Regions from separate parts of the Micromonospora sp. NPDC006766 genome, predicted to be linked through region 1. Evidence: riboswitches for the same ligand, from Rfam matches in the RefSeq annotation. Region 1 holds a riboswitch; each other region holds the start of a gene.
The links. A riboswitch is a leader RNA that binds a small molecule or an ion and turns the genes downstream of it on or off. The one in region 1 is predicted to bind cyclic di-AMP.

Region 1 (5,058 bases):
CGAGGAGACGTACGGCGAGATGGTGAGCGCGATCCGGTCTTCGGTGCTCAGGGTCGCCTTCGGCTTGTCGATGCGGAGGCTGTCGCCGTGCAGGAACATCGACGGGCAGCCGATCTGCTCGACCGCGGAGAAGCCCAGGGTGCGCAGGTAGTCCTCGGTGACCTCGCCGCGTACGCCGATGCTGTGCGATCGGTCGAGCACCGCCCGGCAGAAGGCGCGGACCGGCTCGTCGATCGGGCGTAGGTAGTCACGGTCGCCGTCGACGTTGGTCTGCACCCCGACCCCGAACACCACCACCGGGATCTTCAACCGCTCGATCAGCCGGGTCATCGATTCCAGTCGGTGCGCGTAGCTGCGCCGGAACGCGTTGGCCAGCGGGATCACGAAGACGTCGTACTTCTCGTTGATCTCGGCCGCGGTGCGCGGGTCGGCCCGGAACCACCGCGACGGAGTGATCTTCGCCGTCGAGGTGGCCAGCAGCTTGTACGCGGCGTGACTGAAGACCAGGTTGCCGCTGTTGTCGCCGATCCAGTTCCGTTCGAAGGTCTCCTCTGGGGTGACGACGTCGAACGGACCCTTGCGGGCGCGGAGCAGGATCCGCTGATGCATCCGGAGTTGTCCACCTTCCATCCCGGGCGTCGCGGCGCCCGGCGGGAACCGGACCGGTCCGGCAGCGCGCGATCCCCGTTCCGTGCAGGAATGCGAATTGTATGCTATTGGGCAGGCTCGATAAAGGGCGGCCGCGCCCTGGTCCCGGTCGGGGCGACACGCCCGGCGACGGTGCGTTCCGGTCGTTTCGGCGGTAATTTGGGCCCGTGCTCCCGATCGCGCTCACCTGCCCCATGTGGTGGGTGGCGCGCTGGACGGCCCGCATGCTGGCCAGCCTCGCTGTGGTCGTCTCCTGCTCGATCGGCGCCGCGACGGTGCCCATCGGCCCGGCCGTGGCGGCTCACGCGGCTGCCCACACCCTCGCCGTCGACACGTCGCCTCTCCGGGCGGCGCACCTCGGTACCCCCGCGCCCGGTTCCGCCGGCCCGGGCCGCCGGGTCCTGATCCGCTGGACCGATTCGGCCGCCGAGGTGGCCGGCCCGGCCGGCACGGCAGCATCCGGCGTGATGCGCTCCGACGCGCGCGGTCGACAGTGGGGGTCCGGCTCCGACGCGGTGGGCATTCCGGTCGTCGTACCCGACTCGGCGGCGCGGCGTGTGGTCGTGGTCACCCCGGTAGCCGGGCCCGTCCTGGCCGGGTTGGTCCCGGCGGCCGTCGGCTCCCGGGCCCCGCCGGCCCGCTGACGATCCCGCGGGTCACCGACCGCGTTCCCCGTACCGACCGAACCCTCACCCCGCACCCGCTCGACGGCGGCCCGGCGGCGCCCGCATCCGGTCGCGCCCCGCCCCGCGAGCCCGTGCGGACCTCTCCGCCGCGTCTTCCCGTGAGGTGCCGACCATGCACAAGACCGTTCTCTACCATTTCCTCACCAGTGTCCCCACGGCCGCCGCCATCTGGTCGATCCTGCTCGTGCTCGCCCTGGGCGTGTTGACCATGCTGGTCACCCGACCGGAACGCCCGGTTGATCCCGGCCCCGATCCGGCCGCCGAGGAGGCGGCCCGCCGCGCCGACCTGCGCCGATACGCCGACGAGGTGGCAGTTGCCGCCGCCGGGGCCGCACAGACCGCCCGCCGGCGTCGCGAGCAGTGGCTGACCACTCAGGCGGCGGCCGAGCGGGCCTGGCGGGCGTACGACGAGGCCGAGACGATCGCCCGGCGCCTCGCCGGGGCCGCCGTGCTGCCCGAGCCGCGCACCCCGCGCACGCCGGCCGAGTACGCGGCCCGGGAGCGGTGGCTGCACCGGGCGGCGATGGCGGCGCACTGGCGGGGCGAGTTGACCGCCCGGCAACTCGCCGACGTCCTCGCCGGCCGTAACGGGTGGGACCCGCGCCGGCACCCGGCCGAGCAGGAGATCGTCCTGGCCCGGGCGGTACGCGACGGCCGGCGGGCCGGTTGGCGGGCCGCCGCCGAGCGGGAGCAGCGGGCGTGGCGCGACGCCGAGGTGGCCGCCGAGGCGGCCCGCACCCTGGCCGCCGAGGCGTACGCCGCTGCCGAGGCGCTGCGCCCCGGCCCGGTCCCGGTACGCCGCACCGGGCCGGTGGCCCCGGCTCGCGCGGCGGTGTCGTCCGGCGTACGCGCCGCCCGCTTCCGACCGGCGCGGGTGGGCTGAATCGTTATTCAAATCCGGTGAGCCAGCTCACCACGAGCGGGGAAACGGTCATCCGGGTCGGCTTGGTCGATGAACTGCCGCAATTCCCGGCCGATCGTTCACTCGATGTCCGATTCCGGCCCGACGGTTCCCTGATAACTGCATGTCCCATTGAGTGGCGTCAGTTGTCTGCTGTTCCGGTCAGGGCCGCTGAATCCGATGTTTAAGCAGGTAGGAGTGCTTGGCAGAGGGGCGAGCCCACCGGTAGTGTCGGCGCGTCCGGTGCGGTTCCCGGTCGCAAATGGCGACGCCGTGCCGACCCGCTCAATCGTGATCTCACGAACCGGGGACCCAGGGCAACACCGGGGTGAATCCGCGAGCTGCGGCCCGCGGTAGGGCGTACTTCCCGCCCGAATCCGTCAGCTAACCCGGTAGGCGGTTACGGAAGGAGTGCCATCCTCGTGCGCACCACCCCCCGTTCCACCCCGATCCTCCACGGCGTCGCGGTGCCCCTGCTCGCCTGACCGGCGAGCCGAGTTTCGGCAACCGCCCCCGCAGCCCGGCTCACCCGGGCGCCTTCCCACCCCGCGGCCAGCCCGCCCCGCAACGCGCGTGAGTTCATCCGCGCGTCAGGCCGGCGTGTGCCGCTCGGCCCCTCGTGGAGGAACACGTGAAGCACCACCTGAAGCGTCAGCTGCGGCGGCTCGCGACCGAGCGTCCGTACCAGATCGTCGCCGGCTCCGCCGCGGCTCTCGTGCTGGCCGGCGGCGCCACCGCCGCGGTGGCCGGCGCCAACGAAGCACCCGTCCGCCAGGAGAACACCGCCGCCGTCACCGAGCTGGCTCCCCGCCTCAATGAGGTGGCCAGCCGTGGCGAGGCGCGGGCGGCCGCTGCGGCCCCGGCCCCGGCCCCGGCCCAGTCCGACTCGCCGAGCGCGTCGCCCTCGGCGTCGGCGAAGTCGTCTCCGTCGGCGTCGCCCGGCGCGGCCAAGGCAGACCCGGACGTGACCGCTGCGGCGAAGCCGAAGCCGCCGTCGACCAAGATCCTCGACTATCACTACCAGGCGCAGACCGCCTACTGGAACTGCGGCCCGGCCGCCGTGCGGAACGCCCTGAGCGCGACCGGCATCGAGACCACCCAGGACGCGATGGCCGGCCCGCTGCGCGCCGGCGAGTACGGCACCAACTCCGCCGAGGACACCACCCGCGGGCTCAACCAGATGGTCAAGGGTAGCCCGTACCGGACGCACACGATCTCCGGCCAGGCCGCGACGCCGGCCCAGATGGACCAGCTCCAGGCCGACCTGGTCAACGCGATCGGCAACGGCCGGGGCGTGGTGGTCAACATCGCCGGCTCCGCCACCGACACCAACGGCGGCTGGCACTCGTTCCCCGGCGGCCACTACATCGCCGTGGTCGGCTACAAGGACGACGGCCGGACCGCGCTGATCGCCGACTCGGCCGACCCGTCGCTGCCGTCGTACTGGATCACCACCATCGACCTGGCGAACTGGGCCGCCACCCGCGGCTATTCGGCCTGATCGCACCCTCCCCGTCGGGCACCGGCTCCTGCGAGCCGGTGCCCGACTTCGTACGCGGGTGCTCGCGCGTCGCCCCGCTCCGATGGCACACTGCGCCGTATGGCCGACGAGACGGGCAACCGCCATCTGCTGCTGCTGCACGGTCTGGGCGCCACCGGCGAGGTGTGGCTGCCCTGGGCGCCGCTGCTGGAGCGCGGTTGGGCGGGCCGCTGGCTCGCGCCCGACCTGGCCGGCCACGGCTGGTCGCCGCCGCTGCCGACGTACTCCTTCGAGGCGCTGGCCGAACGGGTGGTGGCGGGGCTCGGTCCGGTGGCCGAGCGGCTCGGCCCCCGGGATCGGCTGGTGCTGCTCGGGCACTCGCTCGGCGGAGTGGTGGCACTGGCGTTGGCGGCGCGGTCGCGGCGGCTGCCGGTCGACGCGGTGATCGGGCTCGGCATCAAGGTCGCCTGGACGCCGGCTGAGCTGGGCAAGGCCCGTGAGCTGGCCGAGCGGCCGGTGACCTGGTTCGCCAGCCGGGACGAGGCGGCCCGCCGCTACCTGCGGGTCGCCGGGCTGACCGGGCTCTTCGCCCCCGACCACCCGGTGGTGGACGCCGGCCTGCGCCGCGAGGACGGCCGCTGGCGGCTGGCCATGGACCCGGCCGCGTTCGCGGTGGGAAAGCCGGGGCTGCCCGCCCTGCTCGCCGCGACCGACGTGCCGGTGCTGCTGGCCCGGGGCGAGCAGGACCCGATGGTGAGCGACGCGCAGCTCAAGGAGTTGGGTGTCCCGGTGATCACGCTGCCGGGGCTGGGCCACAACGCGCACGTCGAGGATCCTGCCGCCGTACTCGACCTGCTCGCGCCGTACGCGCCGCCCGACCGGCCGTGATGTCGTCGCCCCGCGGACAGGGCGACGACATCACGACCGCGGGTTGCCGTCAGTAGAAGCAGCCGGTGGCGGGCAGGGAGGACGGGGCGGGTACGGCGGTGCCGTCGTAGAGGGCCAGCAGCATGTTCTGCGGGCAGCGGTTGGCACCGTTGACCCGGACCTCCAGGTGCAGGTGCGGGCCGGTCACGTTGCCGGTGGCCCCGGTGTAGCCGAGCACCTGACCGGCACCGACCCGCGAGCCGGACGCGACCGAGCGCGACGACAGGTGACAGTAGAGGTAGTACGCGCCGTCGTCGCCGGTGATGCCGATGCCGAGGCCGCAGCTGCCGCCGGCGTACCCGATGGTTCCGGAGGTGATCGCGTACGCGGTTGTGCCGGTCACCACGGGCAGGTCGATCGCCGGGTAGTCGTGGTGCCGACTGGTGTAGGCGCTGCGGGGCAGCACCGACTTGCCG
Region 2 (5,058 bases), on a different contig from region 1:
GCTGTTCGCCACCACGAAGACCGACGAGAAGGCCATCGCGGCACCGGCAATCATCGGGTTGAGCAGGCCGGCGGCGGCCAGCGGCAGGGCCGCCACGTTGTAGGCGAAGGCCCAGAACAGGTTGCTCTTGATGATGCGCAGCGTGCGCCGGGAGAGCCGGATGGCGTCCACCGCGGCCGTCAGGTCGCCCCGAACCAGCGTCAGGTCGGACGCCTCGATCGCCACGTCGGCGCCGGTACCCATGGCCAGCCCGAGATCGGCCTGGGCCAGCGCGGCGGCGTCGTTGATCCCGTCGCCGACCATCGCGACCGTCCGCCCCTCGGCCTGGAGGCGCCGCACCACGTCCATCTTGTCGGCGGGCAGCACCTCGGCGATCACCTGGTCGATGCCGACCTCGGCGGCCACCGCCCGGGCGACCGTGGTGTTGTCGCCGGTGAGCAGCACCGGGGTGAGCCCCAGCTCGCGCAGCCGCGCGACGGCGGCTCGGCTGGTCGGTTTCACCACGTCGGCCACCGCGAGCACCCCCCGGGCCCGGCCGTCCCAGCCGGCCAGGACCGCCGTTCGGCCGCCGGCCTCCGCCTCGGTCGCGGCCCGCGCGACCTCCTCGGGTACGTCGAGGCCCCGTTCCCGAAGCAGCCGGAGCCGCCCGACCACCAGGTCCTGGCCGTCGACCGACCCGGTCACACCGAGCCCTTCGACGTTGGCGAAGCCGGTGACCGCCGGCAGCGGGCCGGCCTGTGCCGCGCCTTCGGCGACCGCCCGGGCGATCGGATGCTCGGAGGCGGCCTCCAGCGCGCCGGCCAGCCGCAGCAGCTCGTCGGTGTCCTGACTGGCGGCGGGAAGCACGTCGACCAGGGTCATCCGCCCGGTGGTGACCGTACCGGTCTTGTCCAGCAGCACGGTGTCGACCTGGCGGGTCGACTCCAGCACCTCCGGCCCCTTGATCAGGATGCCGAGCTGGGCGCCCCGCCCGGTGCCGACCAGCAGTGCGGTCGGGGTGGCCAGGCCGAGGGCGCACGGGCAGGCGATGATCAACACGGCTACCGCTGCGGTGAACGCGGCCGTCGCGCCGGCCCCGGTGCCGAGCCACCAGGCCAGCGTGCCGACGGCCAGCGCGATCACGATCGGCACGAAGACCCCGGAGATCCGGTCGGCGAGCCGCTGCACGGCCGCCTTGCCGGTCTGCGCCTGCTCCACCAGCTTCGCCATCTGGGCGAGCTGGGTGTCGCCGCCGATCCGGGTGGCCCGGACGACCAGCCGGCCGCCGGCGTTGACGGTGGCCCCGACGACGGTGTCACCGGGCCCGACCTCGACCGGCACGGACTCGCCGGTGAGCATGCTGGCGTCCACCGCCGAGGTGCCCTCCTCGACGGCGCCGTCGGTGGCGATCTTCTCGCCCGGCCGGACCACGAACCGGTCGCCGACCGCGAGCTGGTCGACCGGGATGCGGGTCTCCTGCCCGCTGCGGAGCACCGCGACGTTCTTGGCGCCCAGTTCGAGGAGGGCCCGCAGGGCGGCCCCGGCGGTCCGCTTGGACCGGGCCTCGAAATAGCGCCCGGCCAGGATGAAAACGGTCACCCCGGCCGCTGCCTCCAGGTAGATGTTGCCGGCGCCGTCGGTGCGGGTGATGTCGAGGCGGAACGGATGGGTCATTCCGGGCATCCCAGCGTCACCGAGGAAGAGCGCCCAGAGCGACCAGCCGAACGCGGCGAGCGTGCCGAGCGACACCAGGGTGTCCATGGTCGCCGCGGCGTGCCGCAGGTTGATCCAGGCGGCCCGGTGAAACGGCAGCCCGCCGTAGACCACGACCGGCGCGGCCAGGGTCAGCGATGCCCACTGCCAGTAGTTGAACTGCCAGGCCGGCACCATGGCGAGCAGGATCACCGGCACGGACAGCACGACCGACACCCAGAGCCGGGTACGCAGCCCGCGCAGTTCGTCCTCCGGCTCGGCGGTCACCTCGGCCGGGGCCTGGGCGGCGGGCGGCGGTGGCACGACGGCCGTGTAGCCGGTCTTTTCCACCGTGGCGACCAGGTCGGCCGGGGTGACGTCGTCGGCGTACCGGATGGTGGCCTTCTCGGTGGCGTAGTTGACCGTGGCCTCGACGCCGTCCATCCGGTTGAGCTTCTTCTCGATCCGGGCGGCGCAGGAGGCGCAGGTCATGCCGCCGATCGCGAGCTCGATCACGTTCGGCGCGAGCGGCAGGGACGAAGCGGTTGAGGTCATCGCGGCACCTCCGGTCAATTGTGCGCCCGCCGTCGCCGCCGTGTTCATCGGAGGTCGTAGCCGGCCTCGTCCACGGCGGCGCGAACGGTGTCGGTGTCCAGCGGGCTCGCGCTGGTGACGGTGACCTGGCCGGTGGCCAGGTCTACCTGGACGTCGCTGACGCCCGGGATCGCGCCCACTTCGGCGCTGACCGCGCTGACGCAGTGCCCACAGGTCATGCCCTGCACCTGGTACGTGGTGGTGATCATCGCGAATCCTCCTCCTGCTACCCCGTGGGGGTATGCCTCAGGGAACGTATCATACCCCCTAGGGGTACGCTATCCTCGACGGCATGACCGCACCGACGACCCCGACCCGGGGCTACACCGCCAGCAAGGAACAGCTGCTCGCGCGGCTCCGCCGTATCGAGGGCCAGGTCCGCGGTATCGAGAAGATGGTGGAAGACGACCGCTACTGCATCGACGTGCTGACCCAGATCTCGGCCATTCAGGCCGCCCTGGACAAGGTCGGCCTCGGGCTGCTCGACGGGCACGCCCGACACTGCATGCGGGAGGGCGCCGCCGAGGGGCGCGCCGACGAAATGGCCACCGAAATGATGGCCGCCGTCGGTCGGCTGATGAAACGCGGCTGACGCCCAGGAGCCGGGCCGAGGTCCGGACGGGAGCACGCAGATCGCATGGTGACGCTGCGCAGCGTCACCGCCGGCTTCATGCGCGATGCCGGTCACGCAGGGCTACGAGGAAATCGCGCTATTGGTCGGCTTCCGGACGTAGCTCGCCGCAGGGGCTCTCATGTAACGTCGCTGCCGGTCATCGCCGAAGGCGCGCATCGGCGCCTGCGGTGCCGCCGCCCAATCGCCCGAGGGCGAGCCGGGGAACCAGGTACCTGGGGTGAATCCGCGCGAGCGGTAGGGGCCGCTTCCGTCCCGAACCCGGCAGCTAACCCGGTCGGCGGCCGAAGGAAGGAACGATTGTGACGGCACCCCTACGCCGCTGGTTGACACCCGTGGTGGCCGTGCTCGCCGTGTTTGCCATCGTCGCCGGGCCGACCCCGGCCATGGCCGCGCCGCCCGCCAACCCCCCGTCCGGGCACCACGAGGACGACGACCCTCCGCTCATCACCGAAGTCCTCGATGCCGCGAACCGCGCCTACATCCAGGCCAAGGCGAAGCTGAAGGCCTCGGAGAAGCGTCAGCTTCAACTGGCGCTCGAGGTGACCGCGGCGCAGGCGGAACTCGACGCGCTGCGCCCACAGGTCGGCCAGATCGCCGCGCAGTCCTACCGCACCGGTCGGATCGGCGTACTGGCCGTGCTGCTGGAGAGCAACTCACCCGACGCGTTCGTCCGGCGGGCCGCCACCCTCGATGAGCTGAACCTCGTCAACGAGCAGAAGCTCGCCGCAATCAACGCGGCGAAGACCCGCGCGGAGCAGGCCAAGATCGCGCTCGACGCCGAGGTACGCGAGCAGCAGAAGCAGACCAAGGCGATGGCCCGCGCGAAGGCCGAGGCGGAGAAGTCGCTGGCGCTGGTCGGCGGCAAGGGCTTCACCGGCGGCCTGGTCTCAGCCACTTCGCCGGTCGCCCGGATCGGCCCCGGGCGCAACGCCGACGGGACGTGGAAGTCCGAGTCGTGCAGCGAGAAGGACCCCACCACCTCGGGCTGCATCACCCCGCGCACCCTGCATGCGTACAAGGAGGTCAAGCGGGCCGGCTTCAACCGCTTCGTCGGCTGCTACCGGCCAGGCGGGCCGTGGGAGCACCCGAAGGGCCGGGCCTGCGACTGGTCGCTGCAGAAGAGCGGCTTCGCGCCCTGGCACAACAACGACACCCGGATGTACGGCAACAACGTCGCCGCCTTCCTCATCCGCAACGCGGACCGACTGGGTATCTACTACGTGATCTGGAACCGCCAGATCTGGTTCCCGGCGACCGGCTGGAAGTCCTACAGCGGGCCCTCCGACCACACCGACCACGTACACATGTCGCTGCTCTAGGGCGTGCCGACCGACCTCTCGGCCACCGTCCGCACCTCGCCCGCGCTGAGCCGGTACGACATGCCGACCACCGCGCAGTGGCCGGCGGACACCCGCTCGGCGAGCACGGCGGACCCGGCCAGCAGCGTCTCCACGGTCTGCGCGATGTGGATGTCGACGATCCCGTCCACGTCCTCGATGCCCTGCCCGGCCGCCCGTCGCAGGCTGGGCACGACGGCCTCCACCAGCGCACCGAGGTGCCCCGCGGGAGAGGTGCCGGTGGCGACGGCCTCCCGGGCGGCCTGCACCGCCCCGCAGGAGTCGTGGCCGAGCACCACGACCAGCGGGGTGCCGAGCACGGTGACCGCGTACTCGACGCTGCCGAGCACCTCGGGGCCGACGGTGTGGCCGGCGGTCCGCACCACGAAGAGGTCCCCGAGACCGCGATCGAAGATGATCTCGGCGGCGAGCCGGGAGTCGGAGCAGCCGACGATCACCGCGAAGGGGTGCTGACCGTCGGCGACGGCAGCCCGGTGGTCGGCATCCTGGTTCGGGTGACGGGGTACGCCGGCGACGAAGCGACGGTTGCCGGCGTACAGCTCGGCGAGCGCATTTTCGGGAGTGGCCAGCGTCACAACAGTCACCTCGTCCTGGCGCGATACGACCGAGGCGAGCCCGATCGGCGGCGGAGAGGGCCGCGCAACCCACGGTCACACCCGGGCCCAAGATGCGTCAAGATTTGCGTGATACAGATTTCATGTGTTGGCCGACGCAGGAGCGGGTGACCCGGGCCGGGGCCATACCATAGCCACCATGGCGACGACAACGAGCGAGAACGGGAGCGGCCGGAACTGGACCTTC
Region 3 (5,058 bases), on a different contig from region 1:
CTTGATGTGCTGGGCGATGTAGCCGTCCACTGAGCGCAGCGTGTAGTGCCAGCCGAGGTAGTCGGCTCGCTGGACGAGGTCGACGCTGGGACCGAAGTAGCCCTCGGTGTCGTGGATGATGATGTACTCGATTTTCTGCTGGGCGGGCCGGTTGCCCACGTCGTAGTTGCCGTAGTCGCCCGGATCCGCGCTGAGCTGCGCGTACGGTGCGGGAATCCACTCGCAGGCCAGCCGGACCGGGCACTCCAGGCCGTCCGGCCGCTCGGCGCGGCGCAGCCCGAGCCGGAACAGCCAGGACAGGTCCGGCCGTACCGCCTTGGCGGCGAGGGTCACCCGCTGGCCGTCGTCGGTGGTTCGGCTGGCACCCTGGCCGAGCTGGTCGTACACCTCGTCGGCGAAGGCCGCCGCGGCATCCTCGGTGTCCGCGCCGGAATACCGGGCCACCGCGCCGTACCAGGCCGCCGGGTTGCTGCCGGTGCCGACCGGCCCACCCAGCTGCCGCTGGTACGACGCGAGCAGCGCCGCCCCGCCCCGGATGTTGGTCGCCGCGTCCGTGCGCAGCGTCTCCTTCGACTCGCCGGTGAGGTCGGCGGCGGCATCGAGGGTCTGCAGCGACGCCTGCGGCAGCAGGTCGCCGCTCGGCCGGGCCGCGATCGCCGGGTCGAGGGTGAGCGGCCGGGACTCGTCGCCCCGGGGGTCCTCGTCCTCGTCGACGTGGGCGCTGGACGGTGTCGAGGCGACCTGCACGGCGTCGGTCAGGTGCATCGGGCCGTAGCCGCCGCTGGTGCTGGGCTGGCCCGGGTTGGTGTCCCAGCGGGATTCCAGATACGAGACGCCGAGTAGCACGCTCTGCGGCACGCCGTACTCGGCTGCCGCGGCGGCGTACTGTTGCTGGCGGTCCTGGGTGTCGATGGTCCCGGGGGTGCGGGGCGCCGCCGCGGTGGGGCCGCCGGTCGCGAGGGCAGTGGCCGCCGCGACGGCGGCGGCCAACAGCACCCGTCGGGGCGATGGTAGGACTGTGAGGTGCATCGAACCTCCAGATAGAGATGGGGGTCACTGCCTGTCCACCCTCACTCCGCACCTGGCTTCCGGTCAATACCTTTCCGGATAACGATGCAGCCCGTAGGAAATCTTCACTCTCTCCGTTCGTGATCGAAAATTCGCGTACGGTGTGTCACGGCGTCGCGGGTTGCGGATTGATAACGACGATCCCTACTCTGGTCAATCGTCGACCGGTAGGTCCACCGTCCAACCCGGGCGGTGACGGTCGGACACCGCCGAGTCGCCTCCGGGCGAGCCGGGGACCCAGGTACCTGGGGTGAATCCGCACCGCGGTGCGGTAGGGCGACTCCCTTCCCGCCCGAACCCGTCAGCTAACCCGGTAGGCGGTCAGGGAAGAAGGAGTACGGAGCCCGGTGGCACACCATGCCCCGCGGCCACCGTCGGTCCGGTCGGTCGACCGGTCGACGGCTGCGCCGCGTTCACGCTGGTCCCGCTTCACCACCGCCCTCGCCGCACTGGTCGGCACCACCGTCGTCCTGACCGGTGGCGCCACGGCGGCCCACGCCGATCCATCCGTCACCGAGATCGAGCGCCAGATCGACCAGGACTGGAACAAGCTCGAACCGATCATCGAGCAGGTCAACGCCACCCGCGAAGACCTCGCCGCCAAGCGCAAGCAGGCCGCCGCGCTGGCCAAGCAGATCGCCCCGCTGCAGGCCCAGGTCGACGAGGCCCTCGGGCAGGTCGGCGGTCTCGCCGCCAACGCGTACAAGGGCGACGCCATCTCCACCGTCAACGCACTGCTGGGCAGCCGAACGCCCGGCGAACTGGTCGACGGCCTGGAACTGCTCGACCGCTTCGCGTACCGCCAGCAGCAGCAGGTGCAGGCCGTGGCCGACCTGCGCGATCAGTTGGCCGCGAAGAAGAAGCCGCTGGACGACATGATCACCCAGCTGGCCCGGACCGAGGCCCAGCTCGCGGCCCGCAAGAAGCAGATCGACACCGAGATCGCCCGGCTGCAGAAGCTGCGGCTCAAGGTGTACGGCAACGGCGGCGGCGGCCCGCTGCGCCCGGCGCCCTGCCCCGCCGGTTACCCGGGTGGTCCCGCCGGGGTGGCGGTCAAGTTCGCCTGCGCCCAGATCGGCAAGATCTACGTCTGGGGGGCCGCCGGCCCCGATCACTACGACTGCTCCGGCCTGACGATGGCGGCCTGGGCCAAGGCCGGCGTCTCCCTGCCGCACAACGCCAGACAGCAGCACGACGTCACCCAGCGGGTGAGCCGCGCCGACCTGCGCCCTGGCGACCTGGTCTTTTACTACAGCGACATCCACCACGTGGCGATGTACGTCGGCGACGGCTGGGTGGTGCACGCCTCCGAGTCGGGCAAGCCGATCACGATGAAACGCGCCGACGACGGTCAGATCAACAGCTACGGCCGCCCCGCCTGAGGTGTAAGCAGGGGCCCCTGTTAACGCCTCCGGTAGAGGAGGGGGCCCCTGTTAACACCTCGTTGGCCGTCAGCGGGTCGGCCAGGTGCGCCAGTTCTGCCAGGAGCGGCTCGGGGTCGGGCCGCGCTGCCCCTGGTAGCGCGAGCCGTAGACCGCCGAGCCGTACGGGTGCTCAGCCGGCGAGGAGAGCCGGAAGATGCAGAGCTGACCGATCTTCATGCCCGGCCAGAGGGTGATCGGCAGGTTCGCCACGTTGGAGAGCTCCAACGTGACGTGCCCGGAGAAGCCCGGGTCGATGAAGCCGGCGGTCGAATGGGTGAGCAACCCGAGCCGGCCCAGCGAGCTCTTCCCTTCGAGGCGGCCCGCGAGCTGGTCGCCGAGCGAGATCACCTCGAGCGTGGAGGCGAGCACGAACTCGCCCGGGTGCAGCACGAACGGCTCGCCCTCGGGCACCTCCACCATCGAGGTCAGGTCGTCCTGCTGCGCGGCCGGGTCGATGTGGGTGTAGAGATGGTTGTTGAAGACCCGGAAGAGCCGGTCCAGGCGTACGTCGATGCTGGACGGCTGCACCAGCGCCGGCTCGAAGGGCTCCAGCGCGAGCGTGCCCGACTCGATCTCGGCGGCCAGGTCGCGGTCGGAGAGCAGCATCGGAACACCATAGCGACCGGTACGGGTGACCTGCGTGTCGGACTGCGTCCTCGTACACGTGTTCGATAGAATGTCCGCATGGCATCCTGGTCCGAATTCGCCGCCGACGAGCCCCGTCTCGCCGACGAGATCCGCCTTCTCCTGCAGCAGTACGGGCCGGGTTTCGGCTACCTCGCCACGGTCCGCGCCGACGGCGGCCCGCGCGTCCACCCGATCTCCCCGGTCATCACCGACGAGGGGCTCTACTGCTTCGTCATCGATTCGCCCAAGCGCCGCGACCTCGAACGTGACGGCCGCTACGCGCTGCACTCGTTCCCGCCCGAGGAGAGCGACGACGAGGCGTACGTCGCCGGCCGCGCCTGCCCGGTGACCGACCCCGCCACCGTGACCCGGGTGGCCGCGCTCGGTCGGGCTGCGCCGCAGGTCGACTGGCGGCTGTTCGAGTTCAACGTCGACGTGGCGATGCTGACCCGACGCGACCAGGCGGCCTACCTCGGCGCCGGCCGGCCGCAGGTGCGGGTCTGGCTCGACCCGCGGGCGACCGGCTCCGCTCGGCAGGCCGCCACCGTCGTACCCGAGGCCCGGCTTGGTCGGCACGGCTTCGACAGTCGCCGCCCGGCCGCCTGAACCCGCAGTAGCCGGTGCCGGCCCCATCGCGGAACGGGACCGGCACCGGCGTGCGGGGCTGGGGCTGCTACGCCGCGCGGTAGGCGTTCCACGCGGTCAGCATCCGGCTCGCCTGACCAGGCGTGAACTCGTACATGCACGAGTCGTAGCTGTAGTCCATGAAGTTGTGGATCGGGTCCAGGCCGGGCGCGGTGCAGGTATCCCGCCCGGTCGGGCAGCCGGATGCCGGCGAGGCTTCGGCCGGGGTGTCGCTGACGCTGTCGCCGGAGCCGGAGCAGCCGCCCTGGAAGGTGTGGTAGAGGTTCAGCCAGTGGCCGATCTCGTGGGTGCCCGTGTAGCCCTTGTTGTAGTTGGTGGTGGTGCCACCCGGCAGGGATTCGTTCAGCACGACGACGCCGTCCATCGGGTCCAGGGTGCTCTTCGGGAAGGTCGCCCAGCCCAGCAGGCCGTTGCTCAGCTGGCCCAGGTAAATGTTGAGCGTGTTCTTGCCACCCTGGCGCAGCGAGGTCTTCATGGAGCGCTCGGCCGAGGAGCCCTGGACGATCGGGTACCAGGACGCGTTGGTGACCCGGTTGATCTTCTGTAGCTGGAACCCGAAGCTGGTGGCGGCACCGCCGGTGGCGCCGCTGTAGGCCTGGTTCAGCACGCTGATCTGCTGGTTGATCATCGAGTCCGGGATGTTGCCGCCGGCCCGGGTGCTGTCTTTCTGAATTACGTGCACGACGACCGGGATGGTCACCGTCGCCAGGGGGGCGACGGCCCCGGCGCCGGCGCGGAACCGGGCTCGCTCGGCCAGAACGGCAGCGAGGTCGGCCTCGCGCTCGCGCACCTGCGCGGCCGTCAGCTCGTTCGGCTCGTGCATGCCGTGCACGCCGGCCTTCAACCGGGCGTTCGAATGGACGTCGGCCGGCTCGACGCAGCCTTCCGCTGGGGCGGCGGAGAAGGCCGAAGCGGCCGGGACGACGCCCACCACGGCGGTGCTGAGCAGCAGCGCGAGGGTCGTGGACGCGACACCGGCGGCACGCCGGGTCAGCAGGTTGGGACGGAGTCCCATGGGCCCACCTCTTTCTGGCGACGTGACAGGGGGTGTGTCACGCCGTGGCTGAGAACGTGGGGGTGACGTTACAGTTCATCGATCAATTTGCAAACGTCTACGTGTTGCCGTCGCGAAACTTCCAGCCGCTCCCCGGGCGGCTTCAAGATCGTGTCGAGTTCGTTTCGCGTGGGCGGAAGGCGTGCCGGGGGTACCTGGGTGCACGATGGCGGTGACCTCAGGTACAGTGGTGCCGCCTGCGGGTGTAGTTCAATGGCAGAACATCAGCTTCCCAAGCTG
Region 4 (5,058 bases), on a different contig from region 1:
GAGTATCGCGGCCAGCGGGCCAGCCTGCTGATCTACCTGGCGAGTCTCCAGGCTGAGGCCGCCGTCCAACTCGCCGAGCTGGGCGGCGGCACCGCACTGGCGGGCTTGCATGACCGCTTCCTCGGCTGGGCGAGACCCCGCGGCTAGCCGCCCCGGCGGCGGGGCGGGCCACCGCTGCTGACCGACTCCGAGCCGGTCCGGGCGTGTCGCGAGCGAGGGGGCACATTACTCGAGACCGATATGCCTCTGAGGCATGTTTATGCCCCAGAGGCATATCACTATCACCCGTACTTCAAACGGCGCGCACTACCCTCAGTAATCAAGACTGACCGGTTACGGGCGGGCGTCCGCCGCCACCCTGCCGTGGCCGGGTGGACACGCCTCGTATCCTTTCCGCCGGAAGGCCCGCAAAGTGGAAGGGAGTCGGTGTGAGCGACCAGGTCGAGACGTTGGAGTTCCAGGCCGAGGCCCGTCAGCTGCTGCAGCTGATGGTTCACTCGATCTACTCGAACAAGGATGTCTTCCTGCGTGAACTGATCTCGAACGCGTCCGACGCGCTGGACAAGCTGCGGCTGGAGTCGCTGGTCGACAAGGATCTCACGGTCGACACCGCCGACCTGCACATCGAGATCGAGGTCGACAAGGAGGCCCGCACGCTGACCGTGCGGGACAACGGCGTCGGCATGTCCCGCGACGAGGTGGTCGGGCTGATCGGCACGATCGCCAAGTCCGGCACCGCGGAACTGCTGAGCAAGCTGCGCGAGGCGAAGGACGCCGCCGCCTCTCAGGAGCTGATCGGCCAGTTCGGTGTCGGGTTCTACGCCACCTTCATGGTGGCCGACAAGGTGACCCTGCTGACCCGCCGCGCCGGGCAGGACGGCGGCACCCGCTGGGAGTCCACCGGCGAGGGCACCTACTCGGTGGAGTCGGTCGACGAGGCGCCGCAGGGCACCTCGGTCACCCTGCACCTCAAGGCCGCCGACGACGAGGACAACCTGCACGACTACACGGCCGAGTGGACGATCCGGGAGATCGTCAAGCGCTACTCGGACTTCATCGCCTGGCCGATCCGGATGACCGTCGAACGGTCGGGCGAGGACGGCGTCACCACCCGCGAGGAGCAGACGCTCAACTCGATGAAGGCGCTCTGGGCCCGCTCCCGCGACGAGGTCGACGAGGCCGAGTACAAGGAGTTCTACCGGCACGTCGCGCATGACTGGGCCGACCCGCTGGAGATCATCCACATGCGGGGCGAGGGCACCTTCGAGTACGAGGCCCTGCTGTTCCTGCCGTCGCACGCCCCGCTCGATCTCTTCTCCCCGCATGGCCGGCGCGGGGTGCAGCTCTATGTCAAGCGCGTGTTCATCATGGACGACTGTGACGCGCTGATGCCCAACTATCTGCGCTTCGTCAAGGGCGTGGTGGACGCGCACGACCTGTCGCTGAACATCTCCCGGGAGATCCTCCAGCAGGACCGGCAGATCAGCGCGGTCCGTCGCCGCCTGGTCAAGAAGGTCCTCGCCACCCTCAAGGACATGTCGGCCGAGTCCTACCGCACGTTCTGGGCGGAGTTCGGCGCGGTGGTCAAGGAGGGGCTGCTGGAGGACACCGACAACACCGAGGCGCTGCTCGACCTGGTCCGGGCCGCCTCCACCCACGACCCGGCCGAGCTGACCACCCTGCGCGACTACGTCGAGCGGATGAAGGACGGCCAGTCCGAGATCTACTACGCCACCGGTGAGTCCCGGGCCACCATCGAGAACTCCCCGCACCTGGAGGCGTTCCGCGCCAAGGGCTACGAGGTGCTGATCCTCACCGACCCGGTCGACGAGGTCTGGGTCGAGCGGGTCGGCGCCTTCGACGGAAAGACCCTCCGCTCGGTGGCCAAGGGCCAGGTCGACCTGGAGACCGAGGAGGAGAAGGAGAAGACCGAGGCCGAGCGCAAGGAATACGCCGACCTGCTCACCTGGATGAGCGGCGCGCTCGCCGACAGCGTCAAGGAGGTGCGGCTCTCCTCCCGGCTCACCACCTCGCCGGCCTGCGTGGTCGGCGACGCGCACGACATGACGCCGACGCTGGAGAAGATGTATCGGGCGATGGGGCAGGAGGTGCCGCAGGTCAAGCGGATCCTCGAGCTCAACCCGACCCACCCGCTGGTCACCGGGCTGCGCAAGGCGCACGAGCAGGGCGGCGACGCCGCCGCCCTGACCGAGACGGCCGAGCTGCTGTACGGGATGGCGCTGCTCGCCGAGGGCGGCGAACTGGCCGACCCGTCGCGGTTCACCCGGATCCTCGCCGACCGGCTCGCCCGTACGCTGTAGCACCCGCTCTTCCGCCGGCCGCGGCAGTCACGCCGCGGCCGGCGCAGGCGGCCCGTCGTCACCCGGGTGCGCTGGCGGTCTGCTGGGTGGCCGCGGTGAGGGCCGCGGCGAGGGCTGCGGCCTTGTCCTTGCCGATCGCGGCGACGATCGCGGCGGCGGCATCGGCCGGGGACTCCCCGCCGAGGGCCTCCACGACCGCCGCCGCGATCTCGGTGGCGGTCGGCGCGGCATGGGCGGTCTGATAGAGGTTGTTGAGCACGCCCAACGTCGACATGCCGGTGGGGATGCCGCCACCGACGTACTGCCAGGGCAGCGCGCGCATCTGGGCGGCGACGGTGGGGTCCTTCAGGATCGCGAGGAATTGGGCGGGGGTCATGGTGTCGTCCTTCGTCAACAGGGCCCGCAGTTGGGCGAGCGTGCCGCGGTAGGCGTTGCAGTCGGTCGTCCTGGAGGCGCCGGGGCAGGCGATGTTCGACCCGTACTGCCAGATCGACGGGTTCACCCCGCCGTACGCGGCCCAGCCCGGGCCGCTGTCCCCACCTGCTTTCGCGTACACGGCGCCCGGCGCGCCGGTGGGGTTGCTGCCGTAGTTGCTGGCGACCAGGGCCATGTCGAGCACCCGCAGGTCGGGGCGGCCGAGGTTGCCCTCCCAGAACCACTTCGGAAGGTAGCCGGTCAGCAGTCGGTGGTCGACCGCGTTCCAGCGGTCCACGAACCGGCGGATGTCGGTCCAGCGGGGCCACAGTCCGTTGGCGACCAACTCCGGGTAACGCTCGGCGTCGACCATCGCCCAGACCGCGCCGATGTCGTCGAGGCTGCGGCGCAGGTAGTCGACCTGCCGGTTGGTGCTGGCCTGATCGCCCTTGATCAGGTTGTGGTAGCCACCGATCGTGTCGAAGCCCGCCTGGGCCGCGCCGCGCGCCATGTCGAGGGCGTGGCGGCTGGGCGGGTTGAAGCCCTTCGGGTCGCCGTAGGTGACCCGAAGGCACAAGACGGGAGAGGTGGCCTTGAGGACGGCCGGCCAGTTGAACTTGCCCTGGACGCGATCCCAATCCGCATGAGAGAGGTCAACATAGATCACAGTCATTGCCATCACCTCTGTGGCAGACGGTAGCTCGACCGCTCTGACCTGCGCAAATGTGAAGTCTGGTCGGTGTGGCGGAGCCCTCGCCCGGCCGAGTGAAGAAATTCGCATCAAGTGGGCGTTTGCCGCAAATCGCTTATCGTCGGGTGCGTTCGCGATCGCGGACATCACGGGCCGGCAACGCCTAATCCCGCCGCCGGGTCGTGGTACCTGGACCTCAGGCGGGAGCGGGGGACCCACACGTTTCTCGGTGCTCGACACCTCGGGGTGAAGCCGCCACCCGGCGGCCGGGCTCCTCGGCCCGAACCCGACAGCTCACCTCGTCGGCGTGGAGGAGACCCACATGGCAACTGAACACGTCGTACCTCACAGAGGTAACACCCGGCGCCGGATCGCTGCCGAGGCGCTTGTCGTCGTCGCCGGCGCCGCCGCCCTCCTCACGCCGGGCTCGGCCGCGAGTGCGTCCAGCGTGAACTGGGACGCCATCGCGCAGTGCGAGTCCGGCGGGAACTGGCACATCAACACCGGCAACGGCTACTACGGCGGCCTCCAGTTCTCGAAGGGCACCTGGAACGGCTACGGCGGGCAGGCGTACGCCAGCCGGGCCGACCTGGCCAGCCGCACCGCGCAGATCGCCATCGCCGGAAAGGTCCTCGCCAGGCAGGGCATCGGCGCCTGGCCGGTCTGCGGCAGGAAGGGCGGCTCGACGAAGCCCACGTCGGTGTCCGCGAGCCGGAAACCGGCGAGGATCGCGACCAGCGAGCCGGTGTCGCGCCGCGACCGGCCGGCGACCCGCAGCCATCGGCGTGCCGCGCCCAGTGCCGTCGGTGCCGACACCTATGTGGTCAAGAACGGTGACACCCTGTCCGAGATCGCCGAGGACCGTGACCTCGCCGGCGGCTGGCACCCGCTGTACGAGCGCAACAGGCGGGTGGTCGGCCGCGACCCGGGCTTGATCTTCCCGGGTCAGCGGCTGCGGCTGCGCTGACGGCATCAGGGGTGGAAACTGCCCTCGGGTCCGGTTGCTATGGTCACGGTGCTCCGGAAAGACGTGAAGAAAGCGCGGCTATGACCAACGATCCGTTCACCGCGGCCGCGAGCCTCGACGAACTGCTCACCAGGACCCAGCAGGCGCTGTCCGCGATGCGTTCGCGGGCCGCTGATCAGGTCGACGGCGACCCGGCGCAGCTGCTCCGCGCCGAGGGCGTCGCGGCCGGCGGCCAGGTTCGGGCCGTGGTCGTCCAGGGTGGCCGGCTCGAGTCCGTCGTGGTCGACCCGGAGTTGGCCGAGGCGGGGATGGAGGCGGTCTGCGGGCATGTCGTGGTGGCCGTCAACGCGGCTCTTGCCGACCTCGACGCCCAGGTCAGCGCCTCGGCGCGAGCCGACGTCGATGCTCTGGCCGCGCGGCTCGGCGGGCTGCAGGATCAGTCGGTGCGGCAGATGGAGCTGTTCAGCCGGGCGATGGAGGACGTGGTGGCGCGGCTCAACCGTAGCGGCGAGGCGGCCGTGCGGGCGGACGGCCCAGGCTGATGCGGGCGGCCTCGCGGCGCCCGGAGGGCCGCCGCTCGAGGAGACGAGGCGGCCGGCCGTGGCAGGTACCACGGCCGGCCGTCTCGTTCCTGATCAGGAGAGGGTGACCGCCGCGTCGTCGAT

Region 2: another riboswitch for cyclic di-AMP. It lies ahead of ABZ671_RS01825 (hypothetical protein); the one in region 1 lies ahead of ABZ671_RS09235 (C39 family peptidase).
Region 3: another riboswitch for cyclic di-AMP. It lies ahead of ABZ671_RS15030 (NlpC/P60 family protein); the one in region 1 lies ahead of ABZ671_RS09235 (C39 family peptidase).
Region 4: another riboswitch for cyclic di-AMP. It lies ahead of ABZ671_RS16745 (transglycosylase family protein); the one in region 1 lies ahead of ABZ671_RS09235 (C39 family peptidase).

The regions. Positions count from the first base shown of each region.
Region 1 is NZ_JBEYIX010000005.1:196,980-202,037, reverse strand. It holds partial or broken gene ABZ671_RS09250 (polysaccharide pyruvyl transferase family protein) at 1-609, opposite strand, end outside; gene ABZ671_RS09245 (hypothetical protein) at 816-1,292, shown strand; gene ABZ671_RS09240 (hypothetical protein) at 1,447-2,217, shown strand; cyclic di-AMP (ydaO/yuaA leader) riboswitch at 2,508-2,649, shown strand; gene ABZ671_RS09235 (C39 family peptidase) at 2,855-3,736, shown strand; gene ABZ671_RS09230 (alpha/beta fold hydrolase) at 3,836-4,603, shown strand; gene ABZ671_RS09225 (peptidoglycan-binding protein) at 4,653-5,058, opposite strand, start outside.
Region 2 is NZ_JBEYIX010000001.1:248,474-253,531, forward strand. It holds gene ABZ671_RS01810 (heavy metal translocating P-type ATPase) at 1-2,226, opposite strand, end outside; gene ABZ671_RS01815 (cation transporter) at 2,271-2,474, opposite strand; gene ABZ671_RS01820 (metal-sensitive transcriptional regulator) at 2,558-2,857, shown strand; cyclic di-AMP (ydaO/yuaA leader) riboswitch at 3,064-3,195, shown strand; gene ABZ671_RS01825 (hypothetical protein) at 3,199-4,218, shown strand; gene ABZ671_RS01830 (carbonic anhydrase) at 4,215-4,832, opposite strand; gene ABZ671_RS01835 (helix-turn-helix domain-containing protein) at 5,011-5,058, shown strand, end outside.
Region 3 is NZ_JBEYIX010000013.1:110,176-115,233, forward strand. It holds gene ABZ671_RS15025 (peptidoglycan recognition family protein) at 1-1,029, opposite strand, end outside; cyclic di-AMP (ydaO/yuaA leader) riboswitch at 1,266-1,403, shown strand; gene ABZ671_RS15030 (NlpC/P60 family protein) at 1,416-2,450, shown strand; gene dcd (dCTP deaminase) at 2,520-3,098, opposite strand; gene ABZ671_RS15040 (pyridoxamine 5'-phosphate oxidase family protein) at 3,177-3,725, shown strand; gene ABZ671_RS15045 (zinc metalloprotease) at 3,793-4,779, opposite strand; tRNA gene ABZ671_RS15050 (tRNA-Gly) at 5,018-5,058, shown strand, end outside.
Region 4 is NZ_JBEYIX010000016.1:99,302-104,359, forward strand. It holds gene ABZ671_RS16730 (flavin reductase) at 1-147, shown strand, start outside; gene htpG (molecular chaperone HtpG) at 429-2,321, shown strand; gene ABZ671_RS16740 (hypothetical protein) at 2,380-3,408, opposite strand; cyclic di-AMP (ydaO/yuaA leader) riboswitch at 3,577-3,749, shown strand; gene ABZ671_RS16745 (transglycosylase family protein) at 3,749-4,393, shown strand; gene ABZ671_RS16750 (YbaB/EbfC family DNA-binding protein) at 4,474-4,935, shown strand; gene ABZ671_RS16755 (M4 family metallopeptidase) at 5,029-5,058, opposite strand, start outside.